Regions from separate parts of the Polaromonas sp. CG_23.6 genome, predicted to be linked through region 2. Evidence: predicted binding sites of a transcription regulator. Region 2 holds the regulator's gene; the other holds the start of a gene.

Region 1 (7,370 bases), 680 kb from region 2:
CCTCACCCGCCCGCATCCTGATCATTGATGACGAGCCCGACTTGCGCACACTGTACGAGCTGACGCTGCTTCGGCAGGGCTACCACGTAGAAGCCGCCGGCACGCTTCAACAGGCTCGTGAACATCTAGAAGGCGCCCGGTTTGATGCGGTGATCACAGACATGCGCCTGCCTGACGGGCTGGGGCTTGAACTGCTGCGCGAACTGGCCCAACAGCAACGCGCAGAACGCTGCGTGGTCATCACGGCGCACGGTTCGGCTAAAAATGCAGTAGAGGCACTGAAGGCCGGTGCTTTCGACTATCTCACCAAACCGGTGGATCTCAAGCAGTTCCGCAGTGTGGTGGCATCAGCCGTGCAGGAAACCCGAAACATCAACCCGGCACTGGCCAAGACCGATAGCCGCAGTGCGATGGCCGGCGCTGCGCCCCCAGCGCCTGGAAAACCGGCTGACCCGGCGGCCATCCTGCAAAAGCTGGTTGGCGAATCGCCCGTGATGCAAGCCGTGAAATCGCGTATTGTGAAGGTCGCCGGCAGTATGGCGCCAGTGCTGATCCGTGGCGAATCCGGCACAGGCAAGGAACTGGTGGCGCGTGCCGTGCATGGTTGCAGTCACCGCGCAGCCCACCCTTTTGTGGCTGTCAATTGCGGTGCGATTCCCGAAAACCTGCTCGAAGCCGAGTTCTTTGGCGCACGCAAGGGTGCCTATACCGGTTCGTCGCAGGACCGGCTGGGCTACTTTCAGGCAGCCAAGGGCGGAACGCTGTTTCTCGACGAAATTGGCGACCTGCCGCTGGCCATGCAGTCCAAGCTGCTCAGAGCAATCCAGGAGCGCACCGTGCGACCGCTGGGCTCGCCGCAAGAGGACATGGTCGATGTGCGCATCGTCAGCGCCACCCACAAGGACCTGGCATCAGGGGTCGAAGTTGGCAGTTTTCGTCAAGACCTGTATTACCGGCTCAATGTGATCGAGATCATGGTGCCGCCGCTGCGCGAACGACTGGAGGATCTGCCAGCGCTTTGCAACGCCCTGCTGGCCAGAATCTGCCAGGAGTCAAGCCTGGACATGCCCCAGCTGAATCCTGCCATGCTCACCCATCTGCGTTCGCTGCCACTCAATGGCAATGTCCGTGAACTGGAAAATATTTTGCACCGGGCTGTTGCCTTGGGTGAAGACAATCTGACGCAGCTTGACACGCCACCCGAGCAGTCGGTTGTCGTTCCGGAAAATCTCCAGAACTTTCTGGACCAGCAGGAACGAAGCATCCTGGTCAAGGTATTGCAGGAAACCGGCTTCAACCGCACGGCGGCTGCCATCCGGCTGGGCCTGAGTCTGCGCCAGATCCGCTACCGCATTGCCCGCCTGGGAATCATCACGCCAGGCCACGACGATACGACTGAAGCCCTCGATGACCTTGCCTGAAGCAAGCCTGTTGCCGGACACCAGCTTGTGGCAGCACGGCTGGTATCGGCACGCGAGGGTGATGGCGTCGCCGAACGTCAATCAGCGTCCTGCTGGAGGGTCAATTGATTTGGTCGTGATTCACTCGATCAGCCTGCCGCCGGGGGAATTCGGCAACGGCAATGTGCAGCGCCTGTTCACCAACCAGCTCGACTGGGACGCGCATCCCTACTTCCAGGGCATCCGGGGACTTGAGGTCTCGGCGCACTTTTTCATCAGCCGCACTGGCGCACTTTGGCAATTTGTCAGCTGTGACGACCGCGCCTGGCATGCCGGCCACTCCGCTTACCGGGGACGAAACCAATGCAATGACGACTCCGTTGGCATTGAGCTCGAAGGACTGGAAGGAGGCACTTTTGAAGCGCCTCAATACGAAACACTTGCCAGCCTGTGCGCAGCGCTTCTTCAAGCCTACCCGGTGGCGTATATCGCCGGACATGAGCATGTTGCGCCGGGGCGAAAATTTGATCCTGGGTCCGGCTTTGACTGGCGCTTGCTACAAGATTCCCTGGCATTGCCCAATCGGTATTTCCCCCAGATTGCTTGAGGATATTTTCCTTTTAGCGATTCTGTGTCCTTGCGCGTGTCCGATGCGACTCTTTTGCAGGCCCTGCCTGCTGAGGCTTTGCAAGCGTCTACAACCCAAAACCGGCGCAAAGCCGCGCCAGTGCTTGCCCTGCTGTCGAAAAGCCTGATTTCATCAGGCCTGCACACTGTTTTACGAAAAACAAACGCAATGGGAATCTGTCAAGAAACAATAAAAAAGCCAGGTTGGATATCGACAACACCCAGCAGCGATACACTACCTGTAGTGGTTGCAGCGGCTTCAGACACTAGGTATAGTGCCTAACCATCCATTGGCCCATTTTGGCCTTGACACGGAATTGAAGAAAAAATCAGTCCTTTCAAACACTGATTTTCGACAAGCTTCTTCTTCTTTACTGATCCCGCACATCACTTGCTCACCACAACAAATTCAGAGGAAATCATGCAAACAGCACCCTACGCCGTGCCTAGTTCATCCAGCGATCCCGTCGGCAGCTCTGCTCGGAATACCGAGTTGCCCATTGGCGGAGCACTTGCCAACTACCAGATCATTCGCCGCAACGGCTCGGTCGTGGCATTTGAGCCGCACAAGATCGCCGTGGCCATGATGAAGGCTTTTCTGGCGGTCCATGGCACGCAAGGCGCGGCATCGGCCAGCGTGCGTGAAACGGTCGATACCCTGACCCAGGCCGTGGTTCGCGCCCTGATGCGCTCGCGCCCCAGCGGCGGCACGTTCCACATCGAGGATGTGCAGGATCAGGCAGAACTCGGCCTGATGCGTGGTGGTCACCACGAAATCGCCCGCGCCTATGTGCTGTACCGCGAAAAGCACAATCAGGAACGCGCCAAACAACTGCAAAACCAGGCGCCCGCAGCGCCGCTGCTGCATGTCACAGATGGCGGGAAAAGGGTGGCACTGGACATTCGCAACCTGCAAGCACTGATTGAAGCCTCGTGCGCCAACTTGGGTAGCGACGTCAAGCCTGACCCGATTGTTTCGGAAACCATGCGCAACCTGTACGACGGCGTGCCCATTGAAGAGGTTTACAAAGCGTCCATCCTGGCTGCCCGCACGCTGATCGAAAAAGACCCGGACTACACCTATGCCACCGCGCGCCTGCTGCTGCACACCATCCGCAAGGAGGTCCTGGGCGAGGAAATCAGCCATGAAGCCATGGCAAGCCGATACGTCACCTATTTCCCGGAATTTATCGCCAAGGGCGTGAAGAACGAGTTGCTCGACGAAAAGCTCCAGCAGTTCGACCTGGCCCGCCTGGGGGCAGCGCTCAAGCCCGAACGCGACCTGCAGTTTGACTACCTTGGCCTGCAAACACTTTTTGACCGCTACTTTCTGCATGTTCGCAAGCAGCGAATCGAGTTGCCGCAAGCATTCTTCATGCGCGTGGCCATGGGCTTGTCACTCAATGAGCAAAACCGCGAAGAGCGCGCCATCGAGTTCTACGAAATACTGTCGTCGTTCGACTTCATGTCGAGCACACCGACGTTGTTCAACGCCGGAACGCTGCGCTCGCAGCTGTCGTCGTGCTACCTGACCACCGTGGCCGACGACCTGGGCGGCATCTACGACGCCATCAAGGAAAACGCGCTGCTGTCCAAGTTTGCCGGCGGCCTGGGCAACGACTGGACGCCCGTGCGCGCCATGGGCGCCCACATCAAGGGCACCAACGGCGAATCGCAAGGCGTTGTGCCCTTCCTGAAAGTGGTCAATGACACCGCCGTGGCAGTCAACCAGGGCGGCAAGCGTAAAGGTGCGGTCTGCGCCTACCTGGAAACCTGGCACCTGGACATCGAGGAATTCCTGGAACTGCGCAAGAACACCGGCGACGATCGCCGCCGCACGCACGACATGAACACGTCCAACTGGATTCCCGACCTGTTCATGCGCCGCGTGATGGAAAAAGGCAGCTGGACGCTGTTTTCGCCCTCCGACACGCCTGACCTGCACGACAAGTACGGTCAGGAATTTGAAAAGGCCTACGTTGCCTACGAAGCACGCGCCGAGCGCGGCGAACTCAAGCCGTCGCGCAAGCTGCAGGCCACTGACATGTGGCGCAAGATGCTGTCGATGCTGTTTGAAACCGGTCATCCGTGGATCACCTTCAAGGACGCCTGCAACATCCGCTCGCCCCAGCAGCATGCCGGTGTCGTGCATTCGTCCAATTTGTGCACCGAAATCACGCTCAATACCAGCGAAACAGAAACCGCTGTCTGCAACCTAGGCTCGATCAACCTGGTCCAGCACCTGAAAGACGGCGCACTCGACCATGACAAGCTGAAAAAAACCATCACCACGGCCATGCGCATGCTGGACAACGTGATTGACATCAACTACTACGCCGTTGAAAAGGCCCGCCATTCCAATCTGCAGCATCGCCCGGTCGGTCTGGGGCTGATGGGTTTCCAGGACTGCCTGTATGAGCTGCGCGTGCCCTACGCGTCGCAGGCTGCCGTTGAGTTTGCCGACACGTCGATGGAAGCGATCTGCTACCACGCCTACTGGGCCTCGACCGAACTGGCCAGGGAACGCGGCCAGTACGCGAGCTACAAGGGTTCGCTGTGGGACAAGGGCATCCTGCCGCTCGACACGCTCGACATGCTGGCAAATGAACGCGGCGGCTATGTCGAAGTGGACCGCTCCTCCACGCTCGACTGGGACGCGCTGCGCCAGAAGATCGCAAAAGACGGTATGCGCAACTCGAACTGCGTGGCGATTGCCCCCACCGCGACGATTTCCAACATCATTGGTGTCGATGCCTGCATCGAACCCTGCTTTGGCAACCTGTCGGTCAAGTCCAATCTATCGGGTGAATTTACCGTCATCAACAACTACTTGGTGCGTGATCTGAAAAAGCTCGGTCTATGGGACGATGTGATGGTGGTGGACCTGAAGCATTTCGATGGTTCGTTGCGTCCGATCGACCGCGTGCCCCAGGACATCAAGTCTTTGTACGCCACGGCATTTGAAATTGAAACGTCGTGGCTGGTGGAAGCCGGATCGCGCCGCCAGAAATGGATTGACCAGGCGCAGTCGCTCAACATCTACATGGCGGGTGCATCGGGCAAGAAGCTGGATGAAACCTACAAGCTGGCATGGGTTCGAGGCCTGAAAACAACCTATTACCTGCGTACCCAAAGTGCCACGCATGTCGAAAAATCAACTGTTACCGCTGGCAAAATGAATTCGGTGTCCTCGGGTTCACAGTCCAAGGCGGCAAGCATGAGCGCTATTGACAAGGCAGCCGCAGCAGCGCAAGCCCAGTTGAGCGCGTCGCCTGCAACCGACATCAAGTTTTGCGCGATTGATGATCCAGGCTGCGAAGCCTGTCAATAAAAAAGCTGCGGTTTGCTGACCGGAATTTTTCGTTCTTTTTTTGAATAAGACGCAAAAAGCCGCTGCAATTGCGCAACAAAACCTGCAGCGGTTTGAATGAACACTTTTCATTTTTCACCGCTGCTTTCATAATCTTCAAGTATTGGAATTTCCTATGTTGACCTGGGACGAAGAAGTCAAACCATCTTTGCAGATTCCCCACCCGAGCGACTTGCCAGCCGGCCGCTCAGCGGAGGTCCCGCTCCCTTCTTTCGCTCCTTCAACCCAGCCAGCGGTTGAAGTGCCTGCGCCTGCCGCAAAAGCCAAGCGCGTCAATGCTTCGGACAAGCGCATCATCAATGGTCAGACCGACGTTAACCAACTGGTGCCGTTCAAATACAAATGGGCTTGGGAAAAATACCTGTCGTCATGTGCAAACCACTGGATGCCCCAGGAGGTCAACATGACCCGCGACATCGCACTGTGGAAAGACCCGAACGGCTTGACCGATGACGAGCGTCGTCTCGTCATGCGCAACCTCGGATTTTTCGTCACGGCCGATTCGCTTGCGGCCAACAATATCGTTCTGGGCACATACCGTCACATCACCGCGCCCGAATGCCGCCAGTTTTTGCTGCGCCAGGCCTTCGAAGAAGCCATCCATACCCATGCCTACCAATACATCACAGAGTCGCTGGGTTTGGACGAAGCCGAGATATTCAACGCCTACAACGAAGTACAGTCCATCAAGGACAAGGATCAGTTCCTGATCCCGTTCATCGAAGCGATTTCAGATCCGACCTTCAAGACGGGAACACCCGAAGCAGACCAAACGCTTCTCAAGTCCCTGATCGTGTTCGCATGCCTGATGGAAGGACTGTTCTTTTATGTCGGCTTCACACAAATTCTGGCACTCGGCCGGCAAAACAAGATGACTGGCGCGGCTGAGCAGTACCAGTACATCCTTCGCGACGAGTCGATGCATTGCAACTTTGGCATTGACCTGATCAACCAGCTCAAGCTGGAAAACCCCCACCTCTGGACGCCTGAGTTCAAGGCCGAGATCAACGAACTGTTCATGAAGGCCGTAGAACTTGAATATCGCTATGCCGAAGACACCATGCCACGCGGCGTGCTGGGCCTCAACGCCTCTATGTTCAAAGGCTATCTTCGCTACATCGCCAATCGGCGTGCTACGCAGATCGGACTCGAAACGCTTTTCCCCAATGAGGAAAATCCGTTCCCCTGGATGAGCGAAATGATTGACCTGAAAAAAGAACGCAACTTCTTTGAAACCCGTGTGATCGAATATCAGTCTGGCGGCGCCCTTTCCTGGGATTAACAGCACACGATTGACAAAAAGCACAAGGCCCACACAATAATGATTTTTAAATTCGCAACAGTCCAAGCCAGCACCCCAGAGTGCGCAGGGACCGTTGCGCCTGTGTTTGCGGTATGGGGTTCGGCAATCCGAAGGCCCCATGCTGCGAATCGTTTCGTCTGTACTCCAGACGAAGTGCTTTTTGCAAACTGATCGAGGAGAAAACCATGGCAACTGCGAAAAAACCAGCGGCAAAGAAAGCCGCTCCTGCGAAAGCAGCAGCAAAAAAAGTGACAACTGCGGCGACGCCCGCACCGGCGGGAACAACAGTTGCGGCGTCCAAGCCGTCGGCTAAAAAGACTACGGCAAAAACACCTGCCAAGGCACCAGAGAAAGCGGCTGTAAAAGTTTCAGCGAAAAAGGCTGCGGCTTCACCCGCACCAGCCGCAAAACCCGCTGCGACTCCCAAGCCAGTGGCCAAAAAGGCAGCAGTAAAAACCGCGGTCAAGGCAACTGAAGCCGTACCGGCAAAGTCTCCTGCAAAATCAGCAGCAGCTAAAAAAGTGCTGCCTGTGACGGCAATGGTCAAAGCGGTGGCGACTGAAAAGCCAGCCGTTAAAGCCGCAGCAGCTAAAAAACCCGCTGCAAAAAAGATCGAAACCAAGCCTGCTGAAACCGCTCAAGCCGTAAAAAAGCCCGCAGCAAAAAAAGC
Region 2 (7,370 bases):
TTTGTACACCTCGGCCATCTGCTCGACGCTGGGATCGGTGGTCAGCCACTGACGGATGCGGGAAGCCCGCTCGCCCGAGGTGGAGGCTGAAAAAGCGCCGCCGGTCAGGCCATCCAGCGGATGGGCTTCTGCGGTTTTGGCGGTTTTGGCAGTGCCGGTTTTCACGGCGGCGGCCGGCGTGGCGTCGGCTTTGGAAGATTTGGACAAGGGAAAGCGCAGCATAGTTAACAATCGTTTCGGAAAAAAAGCCGCCAGCAACAGCACCTGCGCCACGCATTCAAAGCCCCCGACGGGCGTGCCTGCCGGCAGCGTCAAGACTCAAGGGGCGAAGAGCAGGAAGTTCTGTCAGCGAAGAAAAATTTGGTTTGTGGCTTGCAAGGCCTGGCTACCTACAACTTTAGACATTAAAGCAATCCACGTATTTTCGCTGTTTTTATGGCATTGCCAAATTAAGTTCGGTGTACGGTGTCCATTTTGCGTCTGGCGGCTTGGTCCGGGCAGTTCTCAAAACAGCCGGAAGGCGGCAAATCACTAAAAACCAAGTGTTTCTTGACCATCTTGCACTTTGCGAAGAAGCAGACAAGCTCCCGCAGTACAGGTCACACGTTGATGTCAGCGAAGTGAATGAAGCACCGAACTGGCCCAAGAACAAAAAATGTTCAGACAGTTTGGCCGCGCAGAATTGCATGCCGAAAGAAATCAATATAAAAAAACCCCGGTCAGCATGACTGACCGGGGTTGATGGCGGGCATAAAACCCATGCCATCTGGCTACGCAAAAGGAGAGATGAATCGTCCCCAGTGCGATGGAAGCAAGTGATTGCTTCCAGGCATTACCGGGATTGGTTACCCGGTTGGCGTCCGAAAACCCGGACAAGTGAAGATTAAAACCATCGCTTTACAACGGCAAGTCTAAGTTTTCAATCACGTAAACCGAATTGATTGAGATTTTCTTTGGATCATTTTGGGTCCTTTTCAAAAAATCTCCAACCGATCAGCACAAGACGTTACATGAAGCAAGCATTGCAAAGAAACGCTCGAATTCGGAAAATAACGAGATTTTCGACAAAAAAGGTCTTTTTTAAACATTTTTTCATATATTGAAGTAAATCTTTATGATTGACAGGTTATTTAACGCGTAATTAGAATGCGACCAAGTCCTGCAAAGCAAGGGCTTACCCGAACGCGCTGCCTTTCCAGGCAGCATCCTCGAGGGTCAACAACCTGCAGACAGCTGCATGGTTTGATGGCGACCCGATCAAAGCCTGCTCCGCCTCAAAAGGTTTGCATGCAAAGAAAGGAGTGCTATGACAGCGCTAGCGAATAACCGTTTTGATTTCAACGTCAAGACTTGTCTGAGTAATTTGAAAAGCAGCTTTGGAACAGTTGCCGACGACATTGCCCGCGGATTTTTTGTGATTACGCACAGCAGCTTTGCCCTTTTGGGCCTGGCCGTTGTCTTTGCCGTTGTCACGCTGATGGCCCGACCCGATCTGCGCGACACAAGCGAAGTCAAGCTGATGGCCTGGCTGCAGGAGCGGCGCGGCACTGCGGTGGAATCCGAAAGCATCGTGCCCGCACAACAGGCTACGGCCGAACCTTCACCTGCCGACAAGCCAAAGGTTCTTTCCAGCCAACAGGCGGCAGTCGCTTTATGGATCAGCAAGAAGTATTCGGTGGCGCAGGAACCCGTCGGAACATTGGTGGCTGAAGCTTTCGATATTGGCCACAAGGTCAAGCTTGATCCGACCTTGATCCTGGCGATCATGGCGATTGAATCGGGCTTTAACCCATTTGCACAAAGCCCGGTCGGCGCCCAGGGCCTGATGCAGGTAATGACGCAGATTCACCATGACAAATATGCCAAGATCGGCGGCCGGCTCGCCGCCTTTGATCCGGTGGCCAACCTGCGTGTTGGTGTCAAGGTGCTGCAGGAGTGCATCACGCGCGCTGGTTCCATCGAAGGAGGACTGAAATACTATGTTGGCGCTGCCAACCTTGAAAGCGATGGCGGCTATGCCAACAAGGTCATGGCCGAACGTGCCCGACTGCTGGCTGTGGTGGGCGGCCAGCGCCCACCAACGACTGCACCGCGTTTTGTGGCAACACCAGCCCCTGCGCAAACCACGTCTGTGTCCTTTCCTGCTGAGCGCAAACCCGCACAGGACATGGTGCAATTGGACGAATCGTAAAGCCCTTAACGTGTCGGCCGGACACGCTACGCTACACTAGCGCGGTGCGCGACTGGCGATAGGCATCCAGGTTTTACAACCATTGATGCGGACGTGGGACACCACGGGGAAGCGCACCGTTTGCGGCCATTGGGCCAAAAAGCGTTTAGCCGTTCGCCTGGGCAGCCCTTGCTTCCTTTGCTTTGCATCAAAGCCAAAGGACAAGGAACCAAAGTCTTGAAGGACTGCCATGTACCACCGCAATATTCTCATCGAACAGACCGATCCTGAAATTTTTGCTGCCATCGAGGCTGAAAACGCCCGCCAAGAGCATCACATCGAACTGATCGCCAGTGAAAATTACGCCTCGCCTGCCGTCATGGCCGCGCAAGGCTCGCAACTGACCAATAAATACGCCGAAGGCTACCCCGGCCGCCGCTACTACGGCGGCTGCGAACACGTCGATGTGGCCGAGCAACTCGCCATTGACCGCGTCAAGCAGATTTTTGGTGCCGATGCCGCCAACGTGCAACCGCATTGCGGCGCTTCTGCCAACGAAGCCGTCTTCCTTGCCTTCCTCAAGCCCGGCGACACCATCATGGGCATGAGCCTGGCCGAAGGCGGTCACCTGACGCATGGCATGTCATTGAACATGAGCGGCAAGTGGTTCAACGTCGTGTCCTACGGCCTGAACGACAAGGAAGAAATCGACTATGACGCGATGGAGCGTAAGGCCCACGAAAGCAAGCCCAAGCTCATCATTGCAGGCGCATCTGCCTACAGCCTGCGCATTGACTTCGAGCGCTTCGCCAAAGTCGCCAAGGACGTCGGCGCGATTTTCCTGGTGGACATGGCGCATTACGCCGGCTTGATTGCCGCTGGCATCTATCCGAACCCCGTGCCGTATGCAGACGTCGTGACCTCGACCACCCACAAGAGCCTGCGCGGCCCACGCGGCGGCATCATCCTGATGAAGGCCCAGCACGAAAAAGCAATTAACAGCGCCATCTTCCCTGGCCTGCAGGGCGGCCCGCTGATGCACGTGATTGCAGCCAAAGCCATCGCTTTCAAGGAAGCGCTGACGCCCGAGTTCAAGACCTACCAGCAGCAAGTCCTGAAGAACGCCCAGATCGTTGCCGAAACGTTGACCGAGCGCGGCCTGCGCATCGTTAGTGGCCGGACCGAAAGCCACGTCATGCTGGTGGATTTGCGCGCCAAGGGCATCACCGGCAAGGAAGCCGAAGCCGTGCTGGGCAGCGCCCACATGACCATCAACAAGAACGCCATTCCAAACGACCCGGAAAAGCCGATGGTCACCAGCGGAGTGCGCATCGGCACCCCGGCCATGACCACACGCGGCTTCAAGGATGAGGAAGCGCGCATGACGGCCAATCTGATCGCTGACGTGCTGGACAATCCGCGCGATGCGGCCAATATTGAAGCGGTTCGCGCCAAGGTCCATGCATTGACAAGCCGGTTTCCGGTTTACGGCTGATCGATTTATCGAGTCTGTCATCTCGGCCCTGTGCCGGGATCCACGACTGCTACGTTTTCAGTAGCTATAGCCCTCCGCTGGCATTAGGCCAAAGGGCAGTTTAATCAAATAAATCGGGGTTAAACAAATGAAATGCCCTTTCTGCGGCCACCTTGAAACCCAGGTCGTCGAAACCCGGATTTCAGAAGACGCCGACTTTATTCGCCGCCGCCGCCAGTGCGCGGCCTGCGAAAAGCGTTTCACCACCTATGAGCGCGCCGACGTCAGCTTTCCGTCCATCGTCAAGAAAGACGGCCGCCGCACCGATTACCAGCGCAGCAAGATTCTTGGCTCCATGACCCTGGCGCTGCGCAAGCGTCCGGTCGGCACCGCGCAAGTGGATGCAGCCGTCGAACAGATCGAGGAAAAGCTGCTGAACCTGGGCCTGCGCGAGGTGGCGTCGGCCCACTTGGGCGAACTGGTGATGCAGCAACTCAAGAAACTCGACAAGATTGCCTATATCCGCTTTGCCAGCGTGTACCGGAGTTTTGAGGATATTGACGAGTTCAAAGCGATGGTGGATGAGGTAGGGCGGTAACCCTTTCCCGTTACCGCTCAGCTATTGAAAATAACCTTTCAGCGGTATGCCGACAGTGCAATGTAAATTTTGTTTTATATTGAAAGAATGAAATGCTGGCCCCTAAATCACCACACTAAATCTGTCCATTCTGGTTTTACCCTGATCGAACTTATGGTGGTGATGACGATGGTGGCAATCATTGCTGCATTGGCCACACCATCATGGAACGCAATGGTCGTGAGCAACCGAATTCGGGTTTCGGTAAACGATTGGACTCAGTCGTTTTATTTCGCGCGCAACGAGGCCGTTCGGCAAAATCTAGCTATAACTATTTGTGCGAGCAGCGATGGGGCTATTTGCACCGCCTCAGGTTATGAGATGGGCTGGATCGTCGTAACGGCAGTTGGTGGCAACATATTGCAAGACACGCTGCCTGTGAACCGAGCGACCCTTACCCCAAATATCAACGCAGCCCGCTCCATTACCTTTTTGCCCAATGGGTTGCCTGTTGGCAACTTTGCAGGAGCTCATTTGATGGTGAGAGACTTTCCAGCTGTCGACAGTTCGCTATCCAAATATATATGCATTGCTAGGACGGGCCGGCTCAGGGTCTACAACAATGACCAGTTTTTAAATTTAACCACAACCTGTGGCGCATAAGCGGACGACGGTATTCAAAATGACGCTGAATACATCCATAAAAAACCAGCAAGGGGCCACCCTGATCGAAATTTTGGTGACCATGCTCGTCGTCGCGATAGGCTTGCTTGGTGCGGCTGGTCTTCAATTGGCTGCCACCCGCTATCAGCAAACCGCACAGATGCGCAACCAGGCCGTGATGCAGGCTCAATTCATCACCGAAAAAATCAAGGCAAACAGCAATGCGGTCATCGACGCTACTCCACCCAATCCGACCAGCACCTATCTTGCCCCCCAGGCTTATGCAGCTGCAACACTGGCTGCCTTACCTGCTGACCCTGTCTGCGGTTTGACGACAGCTTGCACATCAGCACAGTCAGCCGTCAAGGACATGCGTGACTGGCGCTTGTCACTTCAAGCGTTGCCTGACGGTCGAGGTGCTATTTTCCCACTCACAGGTGCTGGCGGGGAAACCGATCGAACCGCGCGGCAGGTGATCGTCATGTGGCAGGAAAAGCAGCAGAACGAAGTCGGCACGGCGGCCAATCCCGATCCAGTACCGGTCGATCAAGGCTGCCCTGCACCTCGGGTAGGAGGTGTTCGATGCCTTACCGTGCTGGTAACTCCATGACAAACGAAAAAACCCGCAAGCTTGATCAACGCCAAAACGGGATGACGCTAATCGAGGTACTGGTTGCACTCACGATAGCACTGGTCATTCTGATTGCTATCGGCACAGCCTATCTCAACAGTACCAATCTTGCGAGGCAACGGGAAAATCAGTCAGAACTCAATGAACCTGCTTCTATCGTCCAGCGGCTGCTGCAGCATGACCTTTCCTTGGCAGGCTATGTCGACATTTTCGACTTCGATATTTCCGGTCAACCCCAGGCTGCGTCCCTGTTCAATCCAGGGAATGCCAAGTTGTCGAACCTTTACCAGCGCGTACCAGAAGCCGCAGCCCTCGAAGCGCCGCTGACACAGTTTTTCCCAGGCCTGTTGCCGGTCTTTGGCTGCGATGGCGCAATGACCGGCACACCCAATGCCATCATGATTGCAGGAACAGCAGCGCCGGCATGCGGCGCCGCCAATGCCACACAGCAATCCCTGCAGATAGCATTTCAGGCGGCTCCCAGTGCAACCGCTAATCCCATCAAAAGCCTGCTGTCACCTAATGCTGCCACAGGTGAAGGACGCGACTGCAACCAACAGGGCATCGCGCCTGCAGGTGCAAAAATCATCATCAACAGGTACTTTGTACAGACCAGTACCGACACTATCAACGAGTTGTACTGCGCGGGCTCCGGGAACAACATTCCGCAACCCTTGGCGCGAGGTGTTGAGGAATTTGTACTGCGCTATCAAACAGCCCAGCCAGGGGTTGCAGCGGCTCTAGGCAATACAGTGCCAGCGGCCGGGGGAGCCCAGTCGCAGTATGTCAACGCAGCCACGGTAGCAGCCTCCGCGCTGGGTTGGGCCAATGTCTCGGCGGTGGAGGTTTGCATGGTGTCCGCTACAGCGACAACCAGCGGTTCGGCGGCTTCAGGTACTGCAGCGCTACAGCCCTTCCGGCCAACCTGCCGACGCGACAACAACGGCAATTTTCTTGCGGACGTGGCCAGAAATGCGGGAGACAACCGGCTTTGGAAACGATTCACCTCAGTAACCACGCTCAGAAATGCCATTTACTCCTCGCCCAACTGATTGTTTCACCCGCATCCCTGTGCAGCAGCAAGGATTTGTGTTGGTGACGGCCGTCATTTTTCTGATGGTGCTGTCACTGTTAGGCGTCATGGCCGTTCGCGGATCACTTTTTGAAGAGCGATCTGCAGCGAATAATCGCGACCTTTCGCTCGCCCGGGAAAACGCAGAGCTTGCCTTGCGCGATGCAGAGCGCGACATACTGGGCGTGCGCTTTGATGGACAGTACTGCGCACCCGGCCTGTGCACATTGTTGCGGCCGGCCGGCTCCCGTCCATTGAATGCGACAGAAGCAGCCACCTTCTGGTCCGCACGAAACGAGGCTCTCACGGACCCTGTCACCCCCATAGCGCTTCGGGACGGAGGCTTGAGCCTTACCCCCGAAAACCGGGGCGTCTATGCCGTAGACGTAACCGGCAGTACCTGTGGCTTAGTCAGGCCGCTCTGGAGTGGCGCAGACTGGGGTCCCAATACAGCGTCTTATCCTTGCAGTGGAACCCTCACGCAAGCGGTACCCACCATCGAGTACGGCACATTTACCAATGCGCCGCTGACGTCATTTGCGCCCGCCAACACGCAAGGATCGCGGCCCCCGCGCTACATAATTGAAGTGTTCACCCCCGTCGATCTGAATATCAGAAACACGTCCGCCAAAATATTCTTCAGGATAACGGCAGTGGGATTCGGTCGAATTTTGGGAAGCGGCAGTGTCATTACATCCGTCACGCTTCAATCGGTTTTTTCTCCTCTTTAGTCCTCGGGCAAGGAAACCACAATGAATTCGGTTATTCAAAAAAAATATAGTT

Evidence for each region. Region 2 encodes NrdR, which represses ribonucleotide reductase genes. Its sites were predicted from a motif close to CACNANATNTNGTG; they were not measured.
Region 1: the regulator NrdR is predicted to act here: its motif matches at 2,292-2,305, upstream of H4V98_RS18120 (ribonucleoside-diphosphate reductase subunit alpha).

Annotation. Positions count from the first base shown of each region.
Region 1 covers NZ_JARXUY010000001.1:3,825,495-3,832,864, forward strand. Annotated here, with positions in the region: gene H4V98_RS18110 (sigma-54 dependent transcriptional regulator) at 1-1,421, shown strand, start outside; gene ampD (1,6-anhydro-N-acetylmuramyl-L-alanine amidase AmpD) at 1,408-2,007, shown strand; gene H4V98_RS18120 (ribonucleoside-diphosphate reductase subunit alpha) at 2,449-5,358, shown strand; gene H4V98_RS18125 (ribonucleotide-diphosphate reductase subunit beta) at 5,513-6,679, shown strand; gene H4V98_RS18130 (histone) at 6,886-7,370, shown strand, end outside.
Region 2 covers NZ_JARXUY010000001.1:3,148,013-3,155,382, forward strand. Annotated here, with positions in the region: gene H4V98_RS14920 (DUF349 domain-containing protein) at 1-222, opposite strand, end outside; gene H4V98_RS14925 (lytic transglycosylase domain-containing protein) at 1,307-2,191, shown strand; ZMP/ZTP riboswitch at 2,230-2,361, shown strand; gene glyA (serine hydroxymethyltransferase) at 2,421-3,665, shown strand; gene nrdR (transcriptional regulator NrdR) at 3,793-4,242, shown strand; gene H4V98_RS14940 (GspH/FimT family pseudopilin) at 4,330-4,884, shown strand; gene pilV (type IV pilus modification protein PilV) at 4,904-5,494, shown strand; gene H4V98_RS14950 (PilW family protein) at 5,491-6,567, shown strand; gene H4V98_RS14955 (PilX N-terminal domain-containing pilus assembly protein) at 6,542-7,318, shown strand; gene H4V98_RS14960 (PilC/PilY family type IV pilus protein) at 7,340-7,370, shown strand, end outside.